2 linked regions of the Gemmatimonas phototrophica genome follow. The main gene of each other region encodes a partner of the protein of the gene in region 2 in a complex. Links are inferred from orthologs where the notes say so. Each region holds a gene or a part of one and is shown on either strand. Other genes may lie near its edges.

Region 1 (4,446 bases), 1.2 Mb from region 2 along the record:
GCCCGCACCCCGAGCCCCGCACAGGTGAGCGCCACGCGCTCGCTGTCGCCGGCCAACTGGAACTCAGGCTCCGTGGGGCGAAGCGCTTCGAAGCGAATGTCGCGGTCACTCAAAATGTACACGCGTCCGCCTTCCACCCGCCCGTGTACGCGCCCGGCCATCTGCAGAATTTCGTTGGCACCCAGATGCACGCGCGTGAGCACGTTGCGGCCACGATCAATGAGATTCGTGAAGCGCGTATCGTCGATGATGACGGTATCAAGCCCCGGCACGTTCAGCGCGCTTTGCCCCGCCGCGGTCATGGCGATGAAGAACGGCTTGGGCACCACGCCCTCGAGGAACGGGCGGATGACCCGAATGGGTTCGCCACCGTGGTAGTGCGCGGCCGTGATTTTGGGGAAGCGCGTGCGCACCCACTCCGCGGCTTCTTCCACACTGGCGCGCGTCGGCATGAACAACGCCACGCCGCGTTCGCTGCGCGCGAGTTTCTGCAGGAACTTGTCATCAAGAAAGTTGAGCGGCTGCTTGCGCTCCACTTCCACCTTGGCGGCCTTGCTGGCGTCAAACGCTGACACCTGCAAGACATCGGCACTTTCGAGATACCGGGAGTAAAACGCCGGATCAACGGTTGCGGACAACCAGATATAGCGGCACCCCACACGCTTGCCGAGCGCGAGGCAGAGCTCAAGTTCGGCGCTGGTCTGGTGAATCTCATCCACGACCAGCGTGTCGCTGGCCTGGATATCGCCATCCTGAAACCAGCGACGCGCTATACCGGTGGTTACCACCACCACATTCCAGGTGGGCGTCTCCGGTGTGGCTTCACGCTCGCGATTCACGACGCCGACGCGCAGCGTCTCCGTGCCAAGAATGGTCTCGGCAATAGGGCGGATGGCCAGTGTTTTGCCGGTCCCTGTACCGGCCACAATGCCAAACCCCTCGCCGCTGCCAGCCAGTCGGCGCAAATCATCGCCACGGGTACGCTCGAGGAAGGTGTCGAGATGCAGCCCAACGGCCAACTCAATCGTTTCGCATGCGGCGCGCGTGGGCGCAATCACGATGATGCGGCCCGTAGGCGGCTTGGTCGCGAGATAGGTCTCGCGATCCGGCGGGAGGTATCGGTCGGTGGTGTGTCGCACCTGTGGAATGTACGACCTAGACCCGTACAGGGGGATACTCACCACTTGCAACCCCAACGCAAAACCCGGAACTGATCAGTTCCGGGTTCTGGGTTTGAGTCATGAGTTATGGGTGCGGCTTACATAACTACCGCTGAATCAACTTGACCCGCTGTCCGCCCTTGAACACCTCGATGCGATCGGCACGACCGTCGCGATTCACATCCGTCCACACCTGCAACAGTTCGCTGTTGGTGTCGAGGAAGATGGCGCGCCAGGGAATACCGCCTCGTCCCTGGTCGGGAATTCGCACAATGAATTCGTTTGTCCCGAGCCACTGCATGATTTCGTTGCTGGGCCGTCCTTGCACGACATCCAGCGCACTCCGCATGGCCGGAAGTACCTGCGGGTAGGCGCGCGACGCGAACTCCGGCAAGTCGTCGCACCGTCCGTCCTTGTCGCGATCGGTGCACACGGGCGGCCCGTAGCGCAGATCATCGCACCATCCATCGCCATCGCGATCCAGACAGGTGGCACTGCCGAAGCCCGGCGGTGGCGCGTTGGGTGCGAAATAGCGCGGATCGTTGACTCCCCCAGGCACCACCACACCACCCGGCGTCACGTACCCGCCATATGACCCTGCAGGCCCCTGCGGTGACGGTTGGGGGCCAGGATACAACGAAGCCGGCGAATTGCTCGCCGGCCGGTCGCCGTACAACTGCTCATCGGAAATTTTCTTGGCCTCCCACGCGTCACGGGCCCGGGGATCGGCCTGTGAGAGATCCGGCGGGACCAGTGGCGGGCCCTTCTTGTCGGTACCGCGCAGACTCTTGATGGGGAGATCGTCGATCTTCTTGCCCTTCGACTTGTCTTCTCCGTACACCACCCGGCCATTGGACGGCTTGTTGCGCACCGCCGAGGCACAGTCGGTCGGGGCGGGCTGCTGCTGCGCCGGCACGCCGTCCACCCACACTCGGCACATCCCTGCCGGGGGAAGATATTCGCGCGGGACGCCACCCTTGGCGTCCTTGTCCTTGTCTTTCGACTGTGCCCATGCGCGATCCGCCGTCACTGAGAGACTCAGGACGACAGCCGCCGCAATCAGGCGCCAGGTAGTAGTTCGGTGGGGCATCATCACGCACGTCCTCCAGCAGAGCCCTCGTGAACGCTCACCATTGAGCGATCAGTGGATCTCGTGCCGGCTACAGGGGCAGAGGGTGTGCCATCCCCAGCCAGAGTGGCTGAGTCCTCGTAAGTATCGGCAGATTGGTACCCTACGGACAGGGGGAGGGTCCGATCGGTCACGGGGGTGTCCAGCAGAGGGGACACTTGGGTGTCCCCTCTATGCCAAACTGACCTCTGAAAACTCCCACTGAAAACTCAATACTCCCACTGAGAACTGAAAACTCGCCACGGGCCAGGAGTCCTCAGTTTTCAGTCGGAGTTTTCAGTTCGCAGTGGGAGTTGTCAGGTTTCAGTTGCTCCGCGTTCGCGGCGACCCCTCAATCCCCGAAGCTGATCCCGATCATGCGGGCGGTCTGGACAACGTCGTGCTTGGGGTCCACGCGTTTGGTCTCGCGCAGGACTTCCTCAATGGGAATGGTCACGAGGTGCGGCGACTGCAGAGCCACCATGTGCCCCCACTTCTTGTCGGCCACGGCCTGCACCGCTGCCGCGCCGAAGCGGGTAGCCAGCAGGCGATCGTAACCCGTTGGCGAGCCGCCACGCTGCAGGTGCCCCAGCACCATGGAGCGGGTTTCCTTCCCGGTCAGGCGCTGAATGTCATAGCCCAGCCGTTCGGCAATGCCGCCAAGCCGGCGATCCTGCCCCGGCAGGGACTCCCCGATGATGGACTCATGCCCGCCCTTGGGCTTGGAGCCTTCCGCCACCACCACGATGCTGAAACGCTTCCCGCTCGCATCGCGCGCCATGATCTTCTCACACACCTTGTCGATCTCCCACTCGATTTCGGGAATGAGAATCACGTCGGCTGTCCCGGCCACACCGGCATGCAGCGCAATGAACCCCGCTTCGCGCCCCATGACCTCAAGCACCATCACCCGATCGTGCGATTCGGCGGTGGTGTGCAGCTTGTCGATCGCTTCCATGGCCGTATTCACGGCCGTATCGAACCCGAACGTGGTAATGGTGCCGGCCACGTCGTTGTCGATCGTCTTGGGCACGCTCACCACGCGGACCCCCTTCTCCTGCAACTGCTGGGCAATCTTCAGCGAGCCGTCGCCGCCAATGGAGATGATCGCTTCAATTCCCAGATTGCGGGCGTTCTCCACCAACTCGTCCGACCGGTCCACGTTTTTCCACGTGCCGTCGGGCTGCTGAATGGGATAGGCGAATGGGCTGCCGCGATTCGTGGTCTTGATGATCGTACCGCCCTGACCGGCAATACCGCGGACGCTGTCCGTGGTCAGGGGGACGATCTCGTCTTCACCAAGGAGGCCCGAAAAGCCACGCTTGATGCCGAGGACGTCCCAGCCGCGGGTACGTGCCGAGAGCACGGCCGCCCGGATGACCGCGTTGAGGCCTGGGGCGTCACCGCCGCCGGTGGAGATGGCAATCCGCATGTTTCTGAAAATGACGTGGGTATAGGGAGTGAGGCGTAATGTACCTAGAGGACCGGAATTGGGGAGCAGGGGCAGGGGCGTGGAAATGGGCGGATGCGCAACAATTTGATGACAGGAAACCAGCGCTCCGGTGACAGGTTGGGTCGTCTCCCACCCTCACTTGCCATGACACAGCGCACCGCCGGTATCCCCTCCACTCGCCAGCTCCCCATGCGTGGCCCGTGCCGCCGCGGTACCACCACTGTGGAGCAACTCCTCGTGCTCGTCACCCTCGGTATCCTGTTCGGGCTCGCCTGCACCAGCGGCATGCCCCTGCTGCAGGCGGTAGCTGTTGAGACGGCGTCACGTGAAACAGTCAGTCTCTTTGCCCTGGCCCGCGACCATGCGCTGGCGACTGGCGCCCGGACGGCCGTGCGCCTGGATGAGCGGCGCCAGCGGGTCCTCGTGCACCGGGGAATCGACACCCTGGCCGTGGCGGACTTCGTGCAGCGCGGGGTCCGGTTGGAGGCCACCCGCGACTCCATGGCCTACGGCGCCTCGGGGCTCGGGGTGGGCGCCGCCAATCTGCGGGTCATTCTTTCCCGCGGGAGCCGCGCCGACACCCTCACCGTCTCACGATTGGGACGGGTTTCCTCGCAATAGCCCGTGAGGCCCCCTTGGGGACCCCACGGCCCCCGTCAGGTCCCGAAATCGAACCCCGGCACGCTCACACGTGGAATCTCCTGCCCAATGGTGCGCTCAATCGT
Region 2 (6,242 bases):
AATGCCGCCGCCCAGAATTACGACCTTGGCCGGCGCCACGCCCGGCACGCCACCCAGCAGTACGCCACGACCACCATACAGCTTTTCGAGGTACTTGGCCCCTTCCTGCACCGCCATGCGCCCCGCCACCTCAGACATTGGAATCAGCAACGGCAGATCGCGATTCGGGAGTTCGACGGTCTCGTACGCAATGCAGGTGGCTCCGCTGGCCAGGTGCGCCTGGGTCAGCGCTTCATCGGCGGCAAAATGGAAATACGTGAACAGCGTGAGGTCCGGGCGCAGATACTGCCACTCCGGCGCGATGGGCTCCTTGACCTTGAGAAGCAGCTCCGCTTTCCCCCACGCGGAGGCCGCGTCGGGAACGATCTGAGCGCCAACGGCCACGTAGGCCGCATCTTCGAAACCGCTGCCAATGCCGGCCCCGGTTTCGATGAAAACGTCGTGGCCCGATGCCACCAGCGCCTCCGCGCCAGCCGGGACCAAAGCCACACGGTTCTCGTTGGTCTTGATCTCCTTCGGTACACCGATACGCATAGTCGATTCTGGATAGGGGGAGTTCGTCAGCGGACCGCTTTGGGGCCGAGACTGACGAGAATGTGTCGATCCGGATCGAAGAAATCGCGCGCCACGTCGCGCACCTGATCTTCGTCGATGGCATCCACGAGCGCCATCAGCTCGTCAATCGTGCGGAACGGCTCGCCGTACAGCGCGGTCGTTGCCGCCCGATACATGCGCGAGGAGACGCCTTCCATGGACATCACCAACTGCCCACGTAACTGACGCTTTCCCGCCGCCAACTCACTGGCCGTCAAACCATTCAGTGCCACTCCACGCAGAACCTCACGGACCGCGTCGATGGCCTGTTGCGCCGTCTCCGGTGCACTCGCCAGATACACACCGTGCGATCCGGTATCGGCGTACGCGCTGCTGAAGCTGTGCACGCTGTATGCGAGGCCTAGCTCCTCGCGGACCCGCTGAAACAGGCGCGAACTCATACCGCCGCCCAACAACATGTCGATCAACGCAAAGGCATAACGGCGATCATCGCCATGAGCGATGCCCTGCCCGCCAAGCACGATGTGCGTCTGGCCGATGTCCTTGCGCTTGATGTGCTCCGCATGCGGTCCAGCCACTTCCACCGGATCCACCGGGAACGGCGTGACATCACCTTTCGGGATGTCCATCCACCCGGTCTGTCGCAGTGTTTCAAGCAGCTGCTCATGCTCAACACGTCCCGACGCGGCAACCACCAATCGCCCGGGATGATATGCCCGCGCGTGGAGGGCCCGGATGTCCGGGACATCGAGTGTCTTGACCGTGTCGCGGGTTCCGAGAATCGCGAAGCCGTGAGGATGGTCTCCCCACAGCGCACGGTTGTGCACATCGAAAATGATGTCGTCGGGCGTGTCCTCCACCATGCTGATCTCTTCAAGGATCACCTTGCGCTCAAGCGCGAGATCCTCCGATCGCAGCAGCGGATGAAAGATGAGTTCCCCAATGACATGCGCGGCTTCCGCCAGATGCTCGTCGAGCACACGAGCCTGATAGGACGTGTGCTCGCGTTCGGTGTACGCATCGAGCGAGCCCCCGAGGGTTTCGAGGGACAACGCGATTTCCTGGGCACTCCGCGATCGGGTGCCCTTGAACACCATGTGTTCGAGCAAATGGGAGACCCCCATCTGCTCGGGGTGTTCATGCAATGTCGCTGCGCGAACCCAGGCGCCGAAAGCAACCGACCGCGCTCCCGGAACGGCTTCCGAGAGCACGGTCAGTCCATTGGGAAGGTCCGTACGGTGCAGCGTGGGCGCCGGAGCGCCCAGAGGCTTAGCGCCGATCGCGACCACCGCCGTTCCGTCCACCACGTCCACCACGATCGCCGCCACCGCTGCGCTCACCGTCTTCACGACGGGGGCGCTCCGGCTCGTCGGCCATGCCTTCCGGCTTGGGCAGCAACGCCTTCATGCTGAGGCGCAGGCGGCCACGCTCATCGCGGTCAACGAGCTTGACCGTGACACGATCACCCTTCTTGCACACGTCTTCGGGCTTCTCGACACGCTCCCACTTCATCTCGGAGACGTGCAGCAGCGCTTCAGTGCCGGGCATGATCTCGACGAAGGCGCCGAACGCGGTGACCGTCTTCACGGTGCCTTCGTACGTCTCACCGACCACCGCTTCCGCGGTGATGGCCTGCACCATCTGCTTCGCGCGCTCCATGCTCTCGCCGCCGACAGCAGCAATCGTCACGGTACCGTCGTCATCCACGGTGAGCTCGGCACCCGTCTCTTCCTGAATGCCGCGGATGTTCTTGCCCTTCGGACCGATCAGTTCACCAATCTTGTCGACCGGGATCTGCACCGTCACGATGCGTGGCGCGTACTTGGACAGCTCCGTCCGCGGCGTCGCGAGCGACTTGCTCATTTCACCGAGAATGTGGAGACGTCCTTCCTTGGCCTGCGTGAGGGCCTCTTCCATGATCTTGAGGTCGAGCCCTTCGATCTTGATGTCCATCTGGATAGACGTGATGCCTTCCGTCGTGCCCGCGACCTTGAAGTCCATATCGCCGAGATGATCTTCGGTGCCAAGGATGTCGGTGAGGATCGCGTACTTCTTGCCTTCCTTGATCAGACCCATTGCGACGCCGGCGACGGCCGCCTTCATGGGCACGCCGGCATCGAACAGGGCGAGCGAGCCGCCACACACCGACGCCATCGACGACGAGCCGTTCGACTCGAGCACGTCGGAGACGATGCGGATGGTGTACGGGAAGTCGGCGAAGTCGGGGAGCACGCCCTGAATGGCACGCTCGGCGAGATTGCCGTGACCGATTTCGCGGCGGCTGGTGCCACGCATCGGACGCACTTCACCGGTGGAGAACGGCGGGAAGTTGTAGTGCAACATGAACGAGCGCGTGACTTCGCCCGCTTCCTTGATGGAATCGAGACGTTGCGCGTCCTTCGCAGTACCGAGGGTCGCGGCCACGAGCGCCTGCGTCTGACCACGCGTGAAGAGCGACGAGCCATGCGCGCGCGGCAGCACACCGTTGTCGATGCTGATGCCACGCACTTCGTTCGGCTTGCGCCCGTCGACACGCAGATTGGTATCGAGCACCTGCGCACGCAGTTCGTGATATTCGACGTCGCCGAGGATGGTGTGAATGTCCTTGGCGTTGTCGGGGAACTCTGCCAGCAGGCCTTCGGCGAGTTCCTTCTTGGTGCGCTCCACGGCCTCGACGCGCGTGTGCTTGTCCTTCTGATTGAGCGCTTCACGCACTCGACCCGATGCAAGCTCCTTCACGCGCACCACGATGCCTTCCGGCGTCTCGGCCTTCGTCCACGACATTTTCGGCTGCTGTACCTTGGCGAGCAGTTCCTCCTGCGCCGCAATAAGCTCACGAATGCCGTCGTGCGACAGGCGCAGCGACTCGAGCACGTCCTCTTCAGACACTTCGAGCGCGCCACCTTCCACCATCACGATGGAATCCTTCGAACCGGCGACCACGAGCTCCAGGTCGGAGAACGCGAGCTGCTGGAACGTGGGGTTGAGCACCCAGTGTCCCTGCACGCGACCGACACGCACGCCGGCGATGGGGCCGAGGAACGGAATCTTCGACGCGTTCAGCGCGAAGGAAGCCGCGACGAGCGCGAGTACATCGGCGTCATTCTCCTGGTCGGCCGAGATGACGTAGATGAAGACCTGCACTTCGTTCTGGAAGCCTTCCGGGAACAATGGCCGGATGGAGCGGTCGATGATGCGCGCCGCAAGGATCTCGTGATCATGCGGACGCCCTTCGCGCTTGATGAACCCACCCGGAATCTTGCCGGCGGCGTAGGTCTTTTCCTTGTACTCGACCGTCAGCGGGAAGAACGGGAGCGGGCTCTTGTTCTCGCTGACCGTCACGGCGGCGAGCACCATGGTCTCGCCGAACTGCACTACTGCGGAACCCGCTGCCTGCTTCGCCATACGTCCGGTTTCGATAACCAGAGGGCGACCGGCGAACGTCCGCTCGATTCGATGCATCATCTGCTTTGTAGCCTCATGAGAACGCAAATCGCGCGGCAGGCAGTGGTGCCCCCGCGCGACGACGTGACAGAACCGCTTTTAGTAGCGGAGTCCAAGGTCCTGCACGAGCGTGCGATACTGCTGCACGTCCGTACGCTTCAAATAGTCCAGCAGACGGCGGCGCTTGCCAACCATCTTGAGGAGGCCGCGACGACCATGATGGTCCTTCGCATGCGTACGGAAATGACCCGTCAGGTAGTTGATGCGCTCCGTGAGGAGGGCAATCTGTACGCGGGTCGAACCGGTGTCCCCTTCGTGGGCCCGGTACTTGTCGATCGTGGTAGCCTTGTCGAACGCCATCGTCGTTGTATTCTCAGCCGTTATCCGAGCTGTCGTCGCGCAAGTTGGTGCGTGACATTCACCGCGGGTTTAGAGCGCGCAATTGCAGGAAGCACGGTAGCTTACTCGACTTAGCCCCCCCTGTAAAGGACCAAGACGTGCCCGACCGCTATCTGGGGCGAACAATCGGGAAGTACCGGGTGACCCGTCATTTGGGGACGGGCGCCTTTTCGTGGGTCTATGAGGCGGTGGATCTCGATCTGGAGATCCCGGTCGCCCTCAAGATTCTCCGTCCCGAATACGCCGGCCAAGACCTCGCTGAAGCCCGATTCCGACGGGAGGCCGCCACGGCGGCGCGCTTGCGGCACCCGAACATCGTGACGGTGCGCGACGTGGGACAGGTGGACGGGGCGGCCTTTGTGGCTATGGACCTGTACCCGCTGACGCTCGGGCGGCGGCTGAATCTGGTGGGACGGTTGCCTGAGGCCGATGTCGTCCGGCTCGGCATCGGGATCGCCGCGGCCCTGTCGGTCGCCCACGCCAGCCAGGTCGTTCATCGCGACATCAAGCCGGACAATATCCTGCTGGACCAGGATGGCGATGCCGTCGTGGCCGATTTCGGGCTCGCCCGCGCCCTCGCGGTCGGGACGTCGCTGGGAGACACCAATCAGGTGCAGGGGACCCCGCACTACTTCAGTCCGGAACAGGCCCGCGGGAAAGAGCTCGATGGGCGCAGTGACTTGTACTCTCTCGGGGTGACGCTCTACCGGGCCGCCACCGGTGCCCTGCCCTTTGATGGCGATGACTGGTACGCCGTCGCGCGGGATCACATTGAGACGCCCCCCCCGGACCCTCGCTCCTTGGTACCGGAGCTGACGCCCGAGTTTGGAGCACTGCTACTTCGGCTGATGGCCAAGGAGCCCGGCGCGCGGTTTACCAATGCCCTTCAGGTGGTCGATGCCCTCGCCGCCCTGCCTACCGCCCCCGACCGCAGTACCGGGCTTCCCCGCCTGGGCTCCAACACGGTGGATGCCTTCCGAGCGCCACTCCCGTCCGTCTCTCGGTTCTGGCCGGTGCTCGCCCTGCTGTCTGTGGGCGCGGTCATTGGCTGGATGGCGTGGGATCGGCCGCTGCAAGTCAATGCGGGGGGCGTCGCCACCGACACCCTTCGACTCCGCTCGGACAGTGCGGTCGCGGTGGCCGCGGGCGGCGATTCCGCCATGGCGGCGCCTCTCGTGCTCGATAGCCTGCCCGCGAAACGCGACACCCCACCAGGGAGGCGCGCCCGCACGCCCCTCCCGCGCACCGTGACCCTTGAGCTGTCAACCACCGATTCGGCCCTCCTGTACATCGACAATCGCCTAATGGGTACCGGCCGGTTCAGCGGCGAGGTGCCGGTGACGGCACGCCTGGCGGTCAAGGCGGTGGTTCCCGACGCTCCCACGACCTGTCGGACGGCGCTCCGGGATACCGTGCTGACTCAGCTCAAGGCGGGTCAGGTCGTCACGCTGGAGCTGCCAGTCCGGGGATGCGCGGTGGTGCGGTTCCGGGTCGAACCCCGTGATGCCCGCGTCACTTTTGTGCCGGTGGACGGCGGCCGCAGCTACGAAACGCGAGCCGACAGTACGGAATCCTATTCCCTGCCCACCGGCCGCTATGTCATGCGCATCGCCGCCCCCTACTGCATTCAGTTCGCCGATACCGTCGTGGTGACCAGGGGCGGATTCCCAACCGTCGTCCCCAGAAAGCTCGTCTGCAGCTGATTCACCACCCGGCCGCGCTCCGCTCCCGCCTACCGCACGACCGCCACGCTGCCAGCGCCCACTGTCACCCCCAACAATGTCCCCGCCCAGAAAACCCGCGACTGCCACCAGGGGCGATCAGGCCGGACGACCAGCAGAAAG

Evidence for each region.
Region 1: GEMMAAP_RS09620 (region 2) and GEMMAAP_RS14615 share a complex: the UniProt entries of both Bacillus subtilis proteins name them as parts of the possible RNA degradosome complex. The link is inferred for Gemmatimonas phototrophica from one-to-one orthologs.

Annotation. Positions count from the first base shown.
Region 1 is NZ_CP011454.1:3,446,086-3,450,531, forward strand. Bases 1,661-4,446 are described here. They hold GEMMAAP_RS14615 (6-phosphofructokinase), read right to left. Parts: upstream 3,701-4,446; coding sequence 2,621-3,700; downstream 1,661-2,620. Other genes in these bases: GEMMAAP_RS14610 (hypothetical protein), read right to left, coding at 1,661-2,253; GEMMAAP_RS14620 (pilus assembly FimT family protein), read left to right, coding at 3,866-4,342; GEMMAAP_RS14625 (DEAD/DEAH box helicase), read right to left, coding at 4,378-4,446. Also shown: GEMMAAP_RS14605 (DEAD/DEAH box helicase), read right to left, coding at 1-1,139; more of GEMMAAP_RS14610, read right to left, coding at 1,267-1,660. UniProt on the Bacillus subtilis protein: Catalyzes the phosphorylation of D-fructose 6-phosphate to fructose 1,6-bisphosphate by ATP, the first committing step of glycolysis.
Region 2 is NZ_CP011454.1:2,274,330-2,280,571, forward strand. What follows is about bases 1,422-4,343. They hold GEMMAAP_RS09620 (polyribonucleotide nucleotidyltransferase), read right to left. Parts: upstream 4,018-4,343; coding sequence 1,825-4,017; downstream 1,422-1,824. Other genes in these bases: GEMMAAP_RS09615 (M16 family metallopeptidase), read right to left, coding at 1,422-1,904; rpsO (30S ribosomal protein S15), read right to left, coding at 4,099-4,343. In the rest of the region: ald (alanine dehydrogenase), read right to left, coding at 1-534; more of GEMMAAP_RS09615, read right to left, coding at 561-1,421; more of rpsO, read right to left, coding at 4,344-4,359; GEMMAAP_RS09630 (serine/threonine-protein kinase), read left to right, coding at 4,497-6,101; GEMMAAP_RS09635 (hypothetical protein), read right to left, coding at 6,131-6,242. UniProt on the Bacillus subtilis protein: Involved in mRNA degradation. Catalyzes the phosphorolysis of single-stranded polyribonucleotides processively in the 3'- to 5'-direction. Necessary for competence development in Bacillus subtilis.